DNA from 4 places in the Pseudoalteromonas sp. SWXJ133 genome. Region 2 is predicted to be linked to each of the others. Evidence: predicted binding sites of a transcription regulator. Region 2 holds the regulator's gene; each other region holds the start of a gene.
The links. Region 2 encodes LexA, which represses DNA repair genes until DNA is damaged. Its sites were predicted from a motif close to TACTGTATNNNNATACAGTA; they were not measured.
Positions count from the first base shown of each region.

Region 1: the regulator LexA is predicted to act here: its motif matches at 2,209-2,228, upstream of I6F40_RS08265 (exonuclease domain-containing protein).
Region 3: the regulator LexA is predicted to act here: its motif matches at 1,539-1,558, upstream of I6F40_RS11985 (SulA-like leucine-rich domain-containing protein).
Region 4: the regulator LexA is predicted to act here: its motif matches at 1,850-1,869, upstream of uvrD (DNA helicase II).

Region 1 covers NZ_JADYXJ010000008.1:83,835-88,310, forward strand. The annotation lists gene I6F40_RS08250 (sugar porter family MFS transporter) at 1-182, opposite strand, end outside; gene I6F40_RS08255 (DUF2971 domain-containing protein) at 844-1,398, shown strand; gene I6F40_RS08260 (hypothetical protein) at 1,501-1,902, shown strand; partial or broken gene I6F40_RS19695 (protein phosphatase) at 1,999-2,097, opposite strand; gene I6F40_RS08265 (exonuclease domain-containing protein) at 2,240-4,396, shown strand.
Region 2 covers NZ_JADYXJ010000036.1:12,371-16,846, reverse strand. The annotation lists gene coxB (cytochrome c oxidase subunit II) at 1-989, opposite strand, end outside; gene lexA (transcriptional repressor LexA) at 1,472-2,089, opposite strand; gene I6F40_RS18865 (PaaI family thioesterase) at 2,257-2,697, shown strand; gene I6F40_RS18860 (hypothetical protein) at 2,698-3,078, opposite strand; gene I6F40_RS18855 (membrane protein) at 3,392-4,117, shown strand; gene I6F40_RS18850 (chaperone modulator CbpM) at 4,193-4,476, opposite strand, start outside.
Region 3 covers NZ_JADYXJ010000014.1:78,009-82,484, reverse strand. The annotation lists partial or broken gene I6F40_RS11995 (NCS2 family permease) at 1-722, opposite strand, end outside; gene I6F40_RS11990 (tetratricopeptide repeat protein) at 841-1,305, shown strand; gene I6F40_RS11985 (SulA-like leucine-rich domain-containing protein) at 1,581-2,015, shown strand; gene I6F40_RS11980 (YchJ family protein) at 2,054-2,533, shown strand; gene I6F40_RS11975 (GGDEF domain-containing response regulator) at 2,605-3,522, opposite strand; gene I6F40_RS11970 (DUF6172 family protein) at 3,714-4,016, opposite strand; gene I6F40_RS11965 (VC2046/SO_2500 family protein) at 4,197-4,476, opposite strand, start outside.
Region 4 covers NZ_JADYXJ010000002.1:280,035-284,510, forward strand. The annotation lists gene yrfG (GMP/IMP nucleotidase) at 1-176, shown strand, start outside; gene I6F40_RS02855 (dUTP diphosphatase) at 192-815, opposite strand; gene I6F40_RS02860 (YacL family protein) at 921-1,289, opposite strand; gene I6F40_RS02865 (hypothetical protein) at 1,406-1,630, opposite strand; gene uvrD (DNA helicase II) at 1,934-4,099, shown strand; gene I6F40_RS02875 (GNAT family N-acetyltransferase) at 4,077-4,476, shown strand, end outside.

The DNA of each region.
Region 1 (4,476 bases), on a different contig from region 2:
GTAGCTACACTGCTTGAATTGAAGGCATTACCCAGTGCCGATACCGTGCCGTTAATAACGCCCGAGTCAAAACCAAATAAAAAGCCACCAATAGCAGCAACGGCCGATATAAATATTACGTAAAAAAGAGAGGTGTTTTCAGCTGTGTTGGCTGAGTGGGAAGGCGGTGTGCGCGTTGTCATTATATGCCCTGAAAGTTAAATTAAATATAAAAGAGCATAATATCGTAAAGCGTTATGGTTGAATACATTTGTGCAGGTACAAAGGGTTTGGCCGGTATAAATTGAGCAGTGTTTTGAAGGTTTAATTTAAAGGTATTAGCTTAAAGGCGTTAGATTCAATACTTTGAAATTAAGTAGCGCCTTTTAAATAACACATGCTGAATTTTAATAAACAATGTGCTTTGTATGGGAAGTATCTGTTAGATCAATATCACTGTTCTCACCCATTTTGGTGTGTTTCTGCAATTACATAATCTGTTCGAAATTAAGTAATTGTTTACAGTTGGCTATTTGGTGGATAAGGTAAATGCATTGAATATAGGAACATTGTCGGTTTATAAAGCGAAAATGTCGTCGATTAAGTTGTTATGCCAATTCTATTCAGGGTGTGTGGAATTTGAACAATTATTTTAAGTATTGCCCAATCAATTCTCATGATGAATTAGATAAAGAATACTCCCTGATTAACTTGTTTAATGATCAAGTAACATTTTCACGGAGAAATAACTTCAATGATCTTTTTGATTCGAGAGTCGAGTTTAGAACACCGTCTCGAACGCGCGTAAGGAACACTTATAAAAAGCTCTCTGGGAGTTCAAAACTAACATTCAAACAACTTTACATGGGTAAAGAATCAAAACACAATTTTGAATCACTTCATACAAAAATGAATGAAATATTGGATAGCTACCTTTTTTACTGCATTACGGATGATCCCACTAATAATTTAATGTGGTCTCATTATGCTAATTCGCATAATGGTTTTTGTATTGAATGGGATAAGAGTTATGTAACCCCAGATAAGGTTACATACAAAAAAGCATTAGCAAATATTGATATTTTAGAATTAATAGAATCAACACTAGATTTGAGGTCAAAAGATGAATTAGGTATTCAAGCGTGGGATGCTCTAAAGGTGAAATTAAATGAATGGGAATATGAAAACGAATTTCGTTTAAAGTTAGGTAATGATTCTAAGCACCTTATTAAGCAAGATTTCAAGGACTTTGCGTTAGTTAAATCCCAACCTGAGTGGATTAAATCTATTATATTTGGGTATAGAATGCCTATGAAAACAAGGAAATATATTCGTGATAATGTTAATAAAAATATGATATTTAAAGAGATAGTTATTGCACCAGATAAATGTAGTCTTAATCTTCGAACATTGGCATAACAAGCACTTTAAACGGAACAAAAACAGTTTGTTACGTTTTGTTCCGCTACACATTATAGTCAGCAATTTTGTCCGCTTAAGTGGGCGTTAAAAGGAGAGACGGTGGCAAAGGTTAAGAATTTTTTTCTTTTAACATTATTACTTTTATCCGCATGTTCTTATGTAACAAACGAAACTGAAGTTGAGCGTAGGTATAAAAATGCAGGCTCATTAATGGGAACGGCCTTAGCCTGCGAGAACAATTTGCAAATTATCAACTCATCAAAAGCACTGGAAATGTATATTTCAAAGCAGGAGCTAGCTAAGTATTACACGAAAGAAAAACTAGACTACTTCTTAGCTGTGCATGACAGAGTTGCAATGGAAACATGGCAACATTTAGATGAAATTAAGGCAAAAATAGGTAAGCCACATAAAGTCTGCCAAAGCCCTAGTTTTAAAAACAATACTACAAAAAGTCTATATCGTTGTATTCATATGGGTGAAGCGACGGTGTGTCTGTAGTGTTTGTAACATATACAAGTGGTTAAACCCATCAACGGCTAATCCATAACTGGTATTAAAAATATTATTGGCACTATTCATGTGCTAAATTTTTCCTTACTTCTCAAAATTCTCAAAGTATTCTTTTTGCAGCTCTATAGTGAGTGCTTTAGGGCGAGTGCTTTGTACTCGGTTGCATACCTCTTCTTTTGTGTAATATGTCGTTTTTTAAATTCAGTGCTTATTGACTCTACATTATTTTTATATGGCAACTATAAGCATTACTGATTACAAGTTTAAGATTGAATAATAAGCATAAATACTAGATACTGTTTTTATATACAGTTATGGCGATATTATGAAAAAAGAATTACCAGCAAAATACTATTTAGCGCATTTTAGAGAGCTTATTGAGTTTGTAACTAGTAAATGTATGCATTTACTTGAGCCCAAACACAGTGAATTTATTAGTAAAATTAACCAGCTAGATGAGCAAAGCCAATGCATGTTGGCGCGTGTGTACTCGCGAAAGCCTTATTTAGTGCAGGCGCAATCGCTTAATTATGAAGAAATAACCTCGCCGCATCAGGCTATTTATACGCTAAAAAAAGCCGGTATTTTATTTGAGCCAAACGCGCAGCATTACCAGCAGCTTTTAGCGCACTTAACTAAGCCTTCTTTGGTTGAGTTGCTAAGTAATTACAGTGAGCAAATAAGCTTTAAAAAGAGCGCCGCTAAAGGCGCGCTGGTGGATATTGCGCGTGAGTTTTTTAAAGCATGCCCACAAGAGCTTGCGCCACTTTATAGCCAGTATGTAATTAACAACCGCAGTGATTACTACGAGTATTTTGAGTTTTTATTTGCAGGCAAACTAAGCAGTGGTGATGTAAATCATCAAAATCGTTTTGTAATGCGAGACTTAGGCTTAACCGCTACGCGCGAAGGGCACAGCGAGAGCTTGTCGCGGTTTGAAATACTTGACGAAGCGCAATCGAACTATTTACTAAACCGTTACCGGTTAGCATTTAAAAATATAACAGATGAGAGCGACTATGTTGCTTTAGCGTCGCAGGTTTTAGTGCAAGCTGCACATGGTGCAATAGCCGTTGCATTAAAAAATAAATTATTAGTTAGGCTTTATAGGCAGCTAAAAACAGGTGATAGCGAACTTGCTTTTAGTTTACTTGAAGGGTGCGCGGATGATAGCGAAGCACAAGAAATTCAAATAAGAGAGCAATACAGGTTTGGCAATAAAGAGTGGGTAAAAGCTCGATTAGAAGCCATTATCGAAAACCCACTTACTGATGATTTACTGTATTTTGCTGACGATTTTTTAATGCGTAAGTTTAATAAAAAAACACGTTCGCGTTTAAGTACCATGCTTGCCGACACTCAGTGCGTGCTAGAAATAGATGAACTGTACCGAGGTGAAGTAGAGCAGGGCGTAAACGATTATTATACTCGCCAAGGTATGGCTGTATTTAATACCGAAAACACGCTTTGGCAAAGTTTGTTTGGTTTAGTATTTTGGCATGAGTTATTTGTGGAGTCGCCTTATCCACCATGCAATGAGTTTGATATTTATCCGCAAGTGTTAAGGCTTGGTAATTTTTATGAAGCGCAGCAAACACAGATAAATGAGCGCTTAGCACAGTGCCAAACGTCGCAAGCATTACTTAATTTAGTATGCAAAAATGCAGCGCAATACTTTGAGCAGCCTAACGGTTTGTTTAGATGGCGCAGCAATTTATTAGAGCCGTTAGAAGCGCTTATTTTAAACAGCCCTATTAAGGCACTAATTGCGCACTTAACAGCCATGAGCAAACATTATTTACAGCTAAAAGACGGCTACCCCGACTTAATGGTAATTAATAATGGCCAAGTACATTTTGAAGAGGTAAAAGCACCGGGCGACAAACTTAGACGCAACCAACTAACCACTATTGATAATTTAAAAAATGTGGGCTTTACAGTACACATTGCTGCGGTTAAATGGTTTGTAGATCCACACCGTATTTACAGTGTGGTCGATATAGAAACCACGGGCGGCTTAAAAGGCGGTAACCGTATTACCGAAATTGGCCTTGTAAAAGTACAGCACGGAAAAGTAATTGATACTTGGACAAGCTTAGTTAACCCCGAGCGCCATATACCTGGATTTATAACGTCACTAACTGGCATAAGCGATAGCATGGTACGCAACGTGCCTGTATTTGCCGATATAGCCAAGCCGCTATTAGATAAACTCGCAGGCAGTATTTTTGTAGCCCATAACGTTAATTTTGACTATGGCTTTATTAAAAAAGAATGCGAGATGGCAGGGCACTTTTTTAAAATGCCAAAAATGTGCACCGTGGTTGAATCGCGCAAAGCGTTTAAAGGCTTAAAGTCGTATTCGCTTGGTAATCTCTCATCGCATTTTAATTTAAATTTAACCAGCCATCACCGCGCACTTGCTGATGCAACGGCTACTGCTGAGTTATTGTTACTTATTCAGCAATCCCAATTTAATTAAAGAGTTTGAGAAAAAGTACAGCTTAATAATTTAAAGACGCAAGGCATTCATGGCACATTCATTTTTAGTGTTCAATTGTG
Region 2 (4,476 bases):
CTGGGTCGCCCATGGATAACTACATCAATGTGATCTTTTATATCGCCAAGCACTATAGGGCTGCCTTTAAGTGCAGGAAATACACCCGGTAACCCCATGCCAGTAGGCTGATGACATGCAGCACAATTGGCCATATATACTTGTTCGCCTAAAGTCATTAATTCTTCTTTTGGGAGGGTTTTATCAAGTAATGCGGCATCTGCTAATGCTGCTTTTTGTTTAGCTTGCTTTGCATCTGCAAGCCACGTTTTAAAATCAGCCTCAGATTTAGCGACCACCACAACGGGCATAAAGCCATGATCTTTACCACACAACTCAGCACATTGGCCTCGGTAAGTACCTTCTTCATTTATGTTCGTCCATGTTTCGTTTATAAAGCCGGGATTCGCATCTTTTTTAACTGCAAAATCAGGTACCCACCAAGAGTGAATAACATCGTCAGAAGTCATTAAAAATCTTACTTTTTGATTTATTGGCAGTACGAGAGGTTTATCAACCTCAAGTAAGTAGTTAGGATTTTTATCTGCAAGATTCGCTATTTCATCTTGCGGGGTAGATAAAATAGAGTAGAACTCTACATCTTCACCCATATATTCATAATGCCATTTCCATTGCGAGCCTGTAATTTTAATAGTGAGATCAGCTTTGCTGGCATCTTCCATTGCAATTAGGGTTTTAGTGGCTGGTACTGCCATAGCAATTAAAATAACAAACGGGATTGCAGTCCAAAGTATTTCTACTTTAGTGCTTTCGTGAAATTGGGCAGGTACAGCCCCTTTAGATTTACGGTGATGAATAAGTGCCCAAAACATAATTGCGAACACTATCACCCCAATCACACAACATATTATAAATATGGTCATGTGCAGCTGATATACATTATTGCTTATATCGGTTACGCCTTTGCGCATATTGTATTGGCTGTTAGCCAAAACTGGGTGCGAAAAAACACATAATATAAGCCACAAGGTAGAGGTCAGTTTACCCATGTGACGGCTCCTTTGATGCTATTGCGAATGCAAAGCGAAGAGGCGTACGGCTTAAACGCCAATTCGTTATTTTTATTTTTTTAGTCAATCTCATTTAATATTGATTGGTTTTGCTGCGCCAACAACGGGTTTGTGTATATTGTGTGTTCTCAAAACTAAAAAGCTGTGAGTTATTATTAGCTCAGCACATTAATAATTAGCTAAAAAATGAACAACAAGCAAGTTTTAGTATAAAAAACAATCAGGTGATATTGAGTAATTAATAAAAAATCAATAACCAACTAGGTAACAGTAAGTTCAAAAGATGAGCAAAACAAAGGGGTTTAACGCATTCGAAGGGGGAAAATATAAGTGCAAAAAAGTTTACAGCTTAAATTGTCAGTGAGCTATTTATGCCCTATTTTTAGTGCGAATTTAAAACAAAAATGCGTACTAATTAGTACGCATTTATAAAACTGCTTGTTTAAAAGCTATTTTTAAAGTCACATCCAATCAGCGTTTCTTATAACGCCAACGGCTAAGCCTTCAATATTAAAAGACTCATTCTCAAGATCTACTTCAATAGATTCAAAATCGTCGTTTTCAGCATGAAGTAATACTTTACGACCCGCTTTCTCAAGACGTTTTACAGTTACGTCTTCGTCTAGGCGGGCAACAACAACTTGCCCGTTTTCAGCGGTTTGAGTACGATGTACAGCAAGTAAATCACCATCCATAATACCAATATCTTTCATGCTCATACCGTTAACGCGTAGTAAAAAATCTGCAGCCGGTTTAAACATTAATGGATCGATTTTGCAGTGACTTTCAACGTGCTCTTGCGCCAAAATAGGTGAACCAGCAGCAACACGCCCTATAAGCGGTAAACCTAATTGTTCTGGCTCTTCTTCTTCAATTAACTGAATACCACGGCTTGCACCTGGTTTCATTTTAATTGCGCCTTTTTTAGCAAGTGCTTTTAAATGTTCTTCAGCAGCATTGGCACTTTTAAAACCTAATGTTTGCGCTATTTCAGCACGTGTAGGAGGCATACCAGTGTCTTTAATAAAAACTTTAATTAGTTCGAGTATTTGAGCTTGGCGGTTCGTTAATGGTCGCATACAACTGGTTTTCCATACAGTACATTTAACTGTGAGTATATACAGTTAAATAAAAATCGCAAATTTAAATTAAGCCTTAAAATAGCCAAAGTAATTTCACTTGTGTACATTTTAGGGATATAACTAAAGCTAGGTTTATAAATGATTAAAAAAGCAAAGGAGTCATTATGAGTATTTGGTACCAGCCCATCACTTTAGAGCTGTGCAAGCAGTTAGAACAAGGCATTGATGGCCAAGGAACATTAATGAAAACCATGGGAATAGAAGTCACTGAAATTGGTGATGATTACTTAGTAGCCACTATGCCGGCAATTCCTGAGCATCATAACCCAATGGGAATGGTTCACGGCGGTGCTAACGTTGTACTTGCCGAAACAGTTGCCAGCTATGCAGCTAACTTTGTTGTCGATTTTACAAAATTTTACTGCGTGGGGCAGGAAATTAGCGCAAGTCATTTAAAAGCATCTCGCAACGGCACTTTAACAGCAACGGCAAGAGCGTTTCATATTGGCAAACGTAGTTCAGTGTGGGAAATAAAAATTACAAATAGCCGCAATGAGCTGTGCTGCGTATCAAAAATGACCGCAGCAGTCGTAGAGCGAAGGTAGTTACTTTTCGATTGGGTAAATTGTAATTTCCATACCCGCACCAATCGCAGATATACGTAGTAATGTATCTGCATCTAAGGCTTGATTAAAGCACTTAGGGGAAGTGCCTGATTCAAAACCAATATCAAACGTTCTACGTGAACAGCTTAACCATTGCTTTAGCGCGTTACGCGAACACGATTCAATAAGCTCACATATATGGTTTATTGCTTTGTCAGGCGTGTTTACTACACCTGTTGCTTCAATACGCGCTAATTGACGGTATTCGTCTTTGTCATAATGTAAAATCGTCGCGACTTTTTTCAAGTCTGCCACTAGCAAACTAATATCTTGCTTTGATTCAAGCTCAAGATCTACATTTAAAAATTGAATTTCCGACATCGTTTCGTATTTATCCTCTAATAATTTCATTGCAAACTTTAACGCAGTTTTACCGTTATACCAAATCAACTATGCTCTATTAACCACTTTATATAGATATTTCGCAGCTTTTAAGTATTTTTTAGCGTTTAAAGCTAGCTGGATATCAAACACTCAGCTCAATTAAACAAATAAGTCATGTTAGCAATTTAAGTGTAATCTTTTTTATTTTTAAATGATTACAGTAAGCTATAGTTTAAACTGCGACAAAATGTCGCAGTAACTAATCCCATTAATGTAATAAACTAGCCTCTAAAAATAATAAGACTAAAACATGAATAAAAAAATATTTAAGTATGCTCGCAAGTTACATAAATGGCTCGGTTATTTGCTCACATTACAAATTTTAGCTTGGCTATTAGGCGGTTTAGTCATGAGCGCTATTCCTCTTGATAAAGTTCATGGGGAGCATCTTGCAACACGTACTCTTAATAACCCATTTACGCAGGCTGATTATGTTGCCTCCCTTAACGATATTGCATCTCAGGTGGTTAATCCAACACAAATAATTTTTGAGAACTTTTTAACCACACCTATAATTACAGTAATAAATAAAGATGAACAGCAAAGCTTTAACGGTATAACAGGCCGGCCTTTTGAGCCGCCAACTAAAATACAAATTACCGCAAATGCTAAAGCACACTTACTTATTGATGCTCAAGTGACAAGCGCTGTACTGCTAAAGCAAGGTATGCGAGAAGTTGGATATAAAACCAATGTTTGGCAGGTACAATTTGACGACACATTTAACACAACACTGTATTTGTCAGAAAATAACGGCAGAGTTGTCACCGTTCGCAGCACACTATGGCGAATTTTCGACTTTTTTTGGATGTTACATATTATGGATTACGATGAGCGAGAGGATTTTAATAATCCGCTGCTTATTAGTTTTGCAGCAACCAGCGTACTTTTTTGCCTAAGTGGTATATTACTACTTATGCAAAACATACGACTAAAACGATTTATCCGAATTAAAAGTAAGAATAAATCAAAGTAGTCATATTGGTTTTTAAGAACTAGCGCACTCTCACCAAAGAGTAAATAAGCCCTAGGAAGTACCCAAGGGCAGATTTTATTCCAAGTGTTTAAATCGACTCAAATGTCGCTTTAACATTTCGTTTTCGAAAATCAACTCATCACGCTCATCCAGCAATTGTAAAACTAAAGCTATTGCCGACCAATCTAACGAAAAGTCATGTTGAATACGGGCCGCTTTTTTAACTAAGGTCACTGCAGATACCGTAAATTGCCACTGCGTAACATGCTTCCCCTCAATTGGAACCGCAATATTGTGCTCAACTAGCTCATATAAAATTGCTTCGCTAATATCACTACTCAAACATAGCTCTTTGCTAG
Region 3 (4,476 bases), on a different contig from region 2:
ATCATTGATATATCAAAAGCGGCTGCAAAATCTAGCTGCATAAAAGTAGGTATTATTGATGGTGGCATAGCCATAACACCGTGATATTCAACAAGCCCCAAACTTAAAGCAATGCCAGTCACTAATAGAATACTAATAAGCACGCCACTTTTAAAATCGCGGTATAAAAGCGCTGCAATTACAAAAAAACTTAATATAGCCAATAACGGTCCAGGAGAAGTAATATCGCCCAACTGCACTAATGTTGCCGGGCTTGAGACAATAATACCTGCATTTTTAAGCGCAATTAATGCTAAAAAAGCACCTATACCCGTTGCGATTGCTCGCTTAAGCACCAGAGGTATGGCATTAATAATCCACTCTCTGACTTTAAATAAGCTTAAAAACAAAAATATACAACCCGACATAAATACAGCCCCTAGCGCGGCTTGCCAGGTATAACCCATTCCTAATACGACACCATAAGTAAAAAAGGCATTTAGTCCCATACCAGGCGCTAATGCTAATGGATAATTAGCCCATAAACCCATTATAAAACAGCCTATCGCAGCTGCTATACATGTCGCTACAAATGCAGCCCCTTGATCCATCCCTGCCTCTGCAAGCATAGCCGGGTTTACAAATACAATGTATACCATAGTTATAAAGGTAGTTAGACCAGCAACGCATTCGCGTTTAACTGTTGAATTATTTTCGCTCAGTTTAAATAAGGCTTCGAACATAATAAACTTGTGATAGTAAAAAGTGGCGGAATTTTAGCACAAAAATTAACTTTTACAGGACATTCCACCTTGCTTTGTACTAAACTATTAAAGCAGTTAAAATAATAAATGAACCCATATGCTTAAAACAACACCTTGTGAGCAAGACTTAGAGCAACAGCTAGATAATATTTTAGGTTTTGTTACTCAACCAGAAAATACCTCTGTGCCCGTTGATAATAAAAAAGATGAGCAAAGTATTTTAAATAAAGCCCTATATTATTTAAAAAATAATCAAGCTCCATTGGCTGCAAAATGGATGCGACTTGCTGCAATGGCAGGAAACCATAGAGCACAGTTTTATTTAGGTTTATTTTTTGTGAAAGGTGAAGGCGTGCCACAAAGTGTATTTCATGCTGTAGCTTGGTTAAGCTTAGCAAGTAGCCAAGGGTACGCACCTGCCGCAGCAGCGGTTACAGATATACGCAAACATATCGAAACTAAGCGATTTAAAGATGCTCAATGTTATGCAGCAAGTTTGTACGAACAAATCCACCAACTCCAGTTTTCTCATATGATCCCTCGCACGAGTGAAAACACATAAGCTAACTATGGTAGAAGTACTGTATATGGTTACAAAGATAATCCTATACAGTATAAAATCTCAAAATGAAGAAATTACTCAATAATTTATTTTGAAAATACCCTCTCAAAAACAACCCTATAACAAGCTGATTAATAACGAATTATAAATTAAAAAATAAAAACAATGATCAAAAGCTGAATAACTGTACAAATAAATAGCATAAAAGGCTTGCACGAAAGCACTGTATAAACTACTGTATATAAATACTGTATAAAAACCCAGTGAGTGAAATTATGTTACAGCCTATTACCGTAAGAACAGTTAAAAGTTACCAACAAGATGAGCAAAGCGATTGCGTGAATTTGATTCAAATTGAAGATGAAATTTCAGCGACCTTTGAGCTTTTAAAAGTATTACACCAATACAATCGCTCTAATGCATGGACGTTACTAATTGCTCCAGATCATGTACCGAGCAAAGCTTTACTTGACTCATGCTCTATTGATACAAGTAAATTACTTGTTATTAGACAGAAGCACCTAGTAAATTTAGAGTATGTATTAAATTCTGCATTACATAACGGAAACTTTGCAGCGGTAATTACCTGGACCGATATAGTTAATAACCAACTACTGACTAATTTATCGTTCGATTTAAGTAAAACGAATACAAAACTATACTGTTTTACTAAAAAGTCTCAAACAACAGAGATATCACTCGCCCAATAAGCTTGTTAAACTGATGTTTTAGACTTTGTATTATTATTATGACTTCACTCAATACCACATTATGTTTTTGCAGCAGTGGGCACAATTATGCCGATTGCTGCGAGCCGCTTCATTTATCTGTTAAGCAAGCTAACTCTCCTGAACAACTTATGCGCTCACGATTCAGTGCTTATGTTATTAAAAATGCAGAATATGTTTATCAAACCTACGCAAAGGAAAAACAAGCTGAAAATCCGGTTAAAGAAATCAATGATTTTGCTAACAGCTGTCGATTTATAAATCTTGATGTAATTGGGTCAAGCCATGATGACGATACTGGCAATGTAGAATTTAAAGCCCAATATTTTTGTCAAAACTTATTTTGTGAACTTCACGAAAAATCGCAGTTTATTAAAGAAAATACTCAATGGCGTTATTTAGATGGCATTATATATCCTGTTGAAGATATTAAAGTGGGCAGAAATGATGACTGCCCATGCGGTAGCAATAAAAAGTACAAAAAATGTCATAGCGTGTAATAATTTTATTTGATTATTTATCACCTATAAGGTGTTTTTAAGTATCAACAAGTCTTATTGGCTCGCTAAGCTTAAAAACACACTTGGTTACGACCTTGCATTTTGGACTCATACATTTTTTCGTCTGCAATTTGCAAAGTATTTTTATTACTTTCGTAAGGTTGTAACGTGGAACCGCCAATACTAATGGTAACAAACCCGTACTCTGAATATTCATGAAGGATTTTTAAATCAATTATATTTTTTTTGATTTTATCAGCAACACAAATAGCACCTTCAGTGCTTGTATGAGGCAGAACAACCACAAACTCTTCGCCGCCATAACGAGCTACAAAATCGGCTGGTCTTTGCAAACTATTTGTAATAGTTTGTGCGACAAGGTTTAACACCTTATCACCTTGCACATGACCATAAATATCGTTGTATTGCTTAAAGTAATCTATATCGATGAGTAAGAGCGCATAGTCGACCTTTTCTCGCAAGGCGCTTCGTTCCATTTTATTAAAATGCGCATCAAAATAACGACGATTAAACACTTGTGTTAAATCATCTAGAAATACTTTTTGATTTAATAAGTCGTGCTGTAATTTTAACGTTATATGCGCACGAACTCTTCTAAATAAAGTTTCTGTCTTAATAGGCTTTTTAATAAAATCAACAGCTCCGGCTTCCCAACACTCTTCTTCTTCATTTTCAAATGATGTAACAAAAATAACCGGGGTATCTTGTGTCTCAGTATTATTTTTTAATTTTAGGCATGTTTCAATACCGCTCATTCCACCCATATTAATATCGAGCAGTACTATATCGGGTACGTCTACATTACAAATTTCAATCGCCTCTTCACCACTTCCAGCGGTTATAACATTAAAATGCTCAGATAATATTTTTTTTAATACAATTAAGCTTAATAACTGATCGTCAACTACAAGTACTTTAGAGTTCTTTAAGCTTAATTTTAATTGATGGTCAGAGTAATTTATCGGCATAGTACAACTGTTTTATTTTTTTAATTAAATACACCCTATAACACCCCATTTTGTTATGCAAATGTTAGCAATAGCTAGTTCTACTAAACTAGCCAATAAAAATGATTTATTGCAAATTTTTAAGATATAAAAACAAAAAATGAGCCACTTGGGCTCATTTTAAAACTTCAAACACTTAATTAAATTATGTGTTATTCGTCATCATCTAAATCTAACTGTTGACGTTGAGCAGGTCGAGCTAAAATCTCTACATAGAAAGAGGTCAAACCTTGCTTTTCAATCTCGCCAATTTGGTTACTTAATTCAGCAACGTGCACAACTTGCGCATCTTCAGCTGTGTTACCAAACTTACAGTCAAATGCCCAATAGTCAGCATCTTCAGGTAGCGTTTTATTACGCTCTCTTTTCAAATATTTTTTCACTTCGTGCTTTGCAGCATCAACCATACGAGGGTATTTGATTTTCTCGTGATTTAGCGTGAATGTTTTCTTCATTACGTTCCTAATTACCTTGGTTTAATGATAATGGCATTTCATGTCATACCATTTGACGCCATTATAGCAATTGCATTTAATTTTTGGATGCTTTTTTTTCATTAAATCAATTATTAGCAATATATATAAAGCAGACCCGTTATGAAGCATATATTAACTGATGATTATTACAATCATATATCACACCGCAATGAGCTGAAGTGGTTGATGTAATGCATCATTATTAAGGCTGTCGTAAAAAGCAGCTGTATCTATAGGAAGGTTAGCTAGTTGCGTTTGCTCGCTTTTAATTCTTCTTCTGACAGCAAGCTCACAATTATCTATTATATTAAGTGAAATATGCTTATCATCATTTCTAATCGCAAGTGGTTCAGGGCTTAAGCATTGTCTTAGCTTAATACTTGCCATACCACAGCGCGCTCCTTCTTGAGATATAAATGATGCATTAAATTGTCCAATC
Region 4 (4,476 bases), on a different contig from region 2:
ACTTAGGGTTTAATAAGCAGCGCACTTTGTTTGTAGATGACAGTGTGCCGGTTTTGAATGCCGCACGAGAATACGGCATTGAGCACTTACTTGCAGTTGCTAACCCTGATAGCCAACAACCGCATAACGAAATAGCCGATTACCTGAGTGTTACCGACTATCGTAAGATTATCTAACTCAACTTACGTGACTTAAATTTTTGGGTAACGCGCTTCTAGCCCTTGATATACTAACTTTGCAAAATCTGCATGTTCTGTATCAAGGCTTTTAACTACTTCAACTAAATGCTCGTTATCTTCTTGCCCATTCCATTCTTTAATATAGCTACCATCTTTGTAACCGTGATCTTGGCGGAAAAAGTTTAACGTGTTTTTACCTACGTAGCCGCGATATAAATCATCAATATCCATACCCATTTGCGCCATACAGCCGGCAAAGGCACCTGCATTAAACGTTTTATCAGCAACAGCAGACGCCGCCAATATCTCTAGTGTTTGTTTAAAGTCATCAGCTTGTTGAGCATTGCTAAGCTCAGTTTCAAGTTGCTTTGCTAAGTCTTCGTAGCTAGTTTCACCGTCAATTCTAAGCGATAGACCAAAATGAAAAATATCAACCAACTCTAAAATAACTTGTTCAGTATCTGGTGTTTGTTTTTTCCACCATTTCCAACCATGATGATCCAACATTTCAGCACACTCAACCCAAATAGCGCGGTACCATTCAAACCCTTGAGTAAACCATTGCTCATGTACTTTAGTATTCATGGCGTTTTGCATTTCTAGCATCACTACTAGCTTGTTTAAATTGGCAGACATATCAGTTCCTGTCGTTTTGATTGGCGTAATGTTCGTTGGTGTAATAATACAGATAAAATGCTGATTGTGCATTGCTGTATATTTTTATTAGTGTGCTAGTTATGTTTATCGTGACGTCGTAAACTCATGCCATGAATCAATTAAATCAATGAAATCTTCAAAGCCACAACCACTACTTAAACCATTTTCTTCAAGCGCTAAATCGTCATCTTGATACGCTATTAGGTCTTCGCTGTCTTGATGAAGCGCATGGGCTTCAAATAATGCTTCGTCTTTCGTTAATATTAAATCTATTTCTTGGCCTTTTAGCGTTAGCGGCTCATAGCTTGAACTCACCGATGCAATAAGCGCTTGCACCATGGCTACTTTGTCTTTGCCTATTTCTTCGTTTAGCCAGCGACCAATAATAGCGTGTTCACTGCTTATTTTAATACGTAGCCCACTAATAGGGTCGCGAATAAATTGATATTCCATAGGGTTTGCCTGTAAATCTTTAATTGGGTAATTATATACGTAAACGCCCGTAAACCACAGGACATATAAAGTAAAATAGCGCCACATGGGCGCTATTTTACTCAACTTGAAAACCGTTAACTTCGCGATCTATAACGCGCTGCGTCAATAATCGACCATAAGTAAATAATAGGCACAAGTACAAAGCCTACAAGCACATAAATTAGTGCGTAACTTATTATAATAGCGAGTGCAAAAAATATAGCCGCTAAAATACGCCCTTGCACTAACTGCCCTAAACCAGGAAAAAATATATTACATAATGCTGCGATTACGTTACCGCCAGAACCTTGATCTGCCATACTAACCTCTGTATTTATTTGATTTTATAATTATTTACTTACACACTCTATGCCAATTTATTAAAGCTTACAAATCAAATAGTTAAATTAGTCTAGATTTAGAGAGTTAGTAAATTTTGCTAACTTTAGGTCAAATTAGCAATTTTTGTTATGTGTTTGCACTTTTCTATTCGCTCAATTAATTAGCAAGTTACTCGTTTTGAACACTATTTTATAAATAGCTGTTTATAAAAACAGTATTTTATTTAGCCTAACAAAAACACCTGTTATACTGGCCACAATATTGATTAAAAAGGCGTAACGATGGACGTTTCACAATTACTCGATGGCTTAAATGACAAACAACGCGATGCCGTTGCAGCCCCACTACAAAACATGCTGGTATTAGCAGGTGCTGGGTCTGGTAAAACACGAGTGTTAGTTCATCGTATTGCGTGGCTTATGCAAGTTGAGCAAGCCTCCGCTTACAGTATTTTTGCAGTTACTTTTACTAATAAAGCCGCTAAAGAAATGCGTGGCCGCGTTGAAGAAACACTAAAAGCGCCTGTAGGTGGTATGTGGATTGGTACTTTCCATGGTTTATCGCATCGTATTTTACGTGCTCATCACCGTGAAGCTAATTTACCAGAAGCCTTTCAAATTTTAGACTCTGACGATCAGCTTCGGATGATCAAGCGCTTATTAAAATCGATGAATATTGATGATAAAAAATGGCCTGCTAAACAATTTGGCTGGTACATAAGCGCCAAAAAAGATGAAGCACTTCGCCCTAAAGATATTCAAGCCTACGATATTAATGAGCAAATGATGCTGCGTGTTTATGCCGCCTATCAAGAGGCCTGTGATAGAGCGGGCCTAGTTGATTTTGCTGAAATATTACTACGCAGCTACGAAGTGTTAAAAAATAACCCTACGTTACTACGTCATTATCAGCAACGCTTTGCACATATGCTCGTAGACGAGTTCCAAGATACAAATACCATTCAATATGCTTGGTTAAAGTTACTTGCTGGCGATACTAACAGCATTATGATTGTAGGCGACGATGACCAAAGCATTTATGGTTGGCGTGGTGCTAAAATCGAAAACATTAAACGTTTTTTAACTGACTTCAGTGCAGAAACCATTCGCCTTGAACAAAACTACCGCTCAACAGCGACTATTTTGAAAGCGTCTAACGCATTAATTCAAAATAACTCAGAACGTATGGGTAAAAGCTTGTGGACCGACGGTAACGACGGCGAGCCAATCTCTATTTATGCAGCATTTAATGAGTTAGACGAAGCACGCTTTGTAAGTAGCAAACTACGAAGCTGGTTAAATGCAGGTAATGCCCTACAAGATGCCGCAATTTTATACCGTAGTAACGCGCAATCTCGTGTACTTGAGGAGGCCATGCTGCAAGAAGGCTTAAAATACCGTATTTATGGTGGTATGCGATTCTTCGAACGACAAGAAATTAAAGATGCGCTTTCGTATTTACGCCTAGTAGGTAATCGTCAAGACGATGCCGCGTTTGAGCGTGTAATTAATACGCCAGCACGCGGTATTGGTGATAAAACATTGAGCCATATACGAGATTGTGCACGAGCAGAATCGTTACCGCTTTGGTATGCCGCAAAAGCAATTGTAGAACAACAGCACTTATCTGGTCGTGCCTCTGGTGCAGTAAGTAAGTTTGTAGAACTTGTTGAACAAATAGAAGATAAAATTAGCGATCTAACTTTGCATGAGCAAGCCAAGTACACAATTCAAACATCAGGTTTGATGGCAATGTACCAAGCTGAAAAAGGTGAAAAAGGCCGTGCTCGCGTAGAAAACTTAGAAGAGCTAATTAGCGCATGTGACCAGTACGAACTTCCTGAAGACGAAGAATACAGCTCGCCTTTACAAGGCTTTTTAGCACATACATCACTTGAGTCAGGTGAAGGACAAGCAGAAGAGCACGAAGATGCCGTTCAAATGATGACACTTCACTCAGCTAAAGGCTTAGAGTTTCCGTTAGTGTTTATGGTGGGCGTAGAAGAAGGCATGTTCCCTTCTCAGCAAAGTAACGAAGAGTCTGGTCGTTTGGAAGAAGAGCGCCGCCTTTGTTATGTAGGCATGACACGAGCAATGGATAAGTTATACATTAGCCATGCTGAGAGTCGCCGTTTATACGGGCAAGAAAAATACCATAGCCCATCACGCTTTTTACGCGAAATACCTGAGGACTGCGTTGAAGAAATTCGTATTAAAACACAGGTTTCTCGCCCGCCTGCCGCCGGGCGTTTTAGCGCATCAGTTAGCCATGCCGCATTTGAAGACAGTGGCTTTAACTTAGGGCAACGAGTTTTGCATGCTAAGTTTGGTGTTGGTACCGTACTTAATTACGAAGGCAGTGGCGCGCAATCTCGCGTACAAGTTAACTTTGACGACCTTGGCAGTAAATGGTTAGTAACGGCCTATGCACGATTACAAGCTGTATAAAGCTCACCTAAATGAGTTAGAACAACAACTAGCTGGCGCGTATCATCGTCAGCTAGTGTTGATTACGGGCAGCCCTGCTTGGTGTTATGAATTACTTAACTCATTAATAGATGAAAACAATACACTTGTTGTATCAAAGCAGTGCGCGATTAAAAATTCGTACTGGCCTACTCGCACTCACCAAATTTTAGGGCAAGAATTTGCTCATGCTGTTTACGATGGTTTTAGTGGTTTACACCCTGATAAACTTGCAGCACTTACCGGCACCGTTAAAGCAGGCGGTATACTGTTTTTATTACTGCCCGAATTAAATGATTTAGCCTCTTGGCAAGACCCCTCATTAAGTACAGTGCAATCACACGGTCAGAGTATTGACT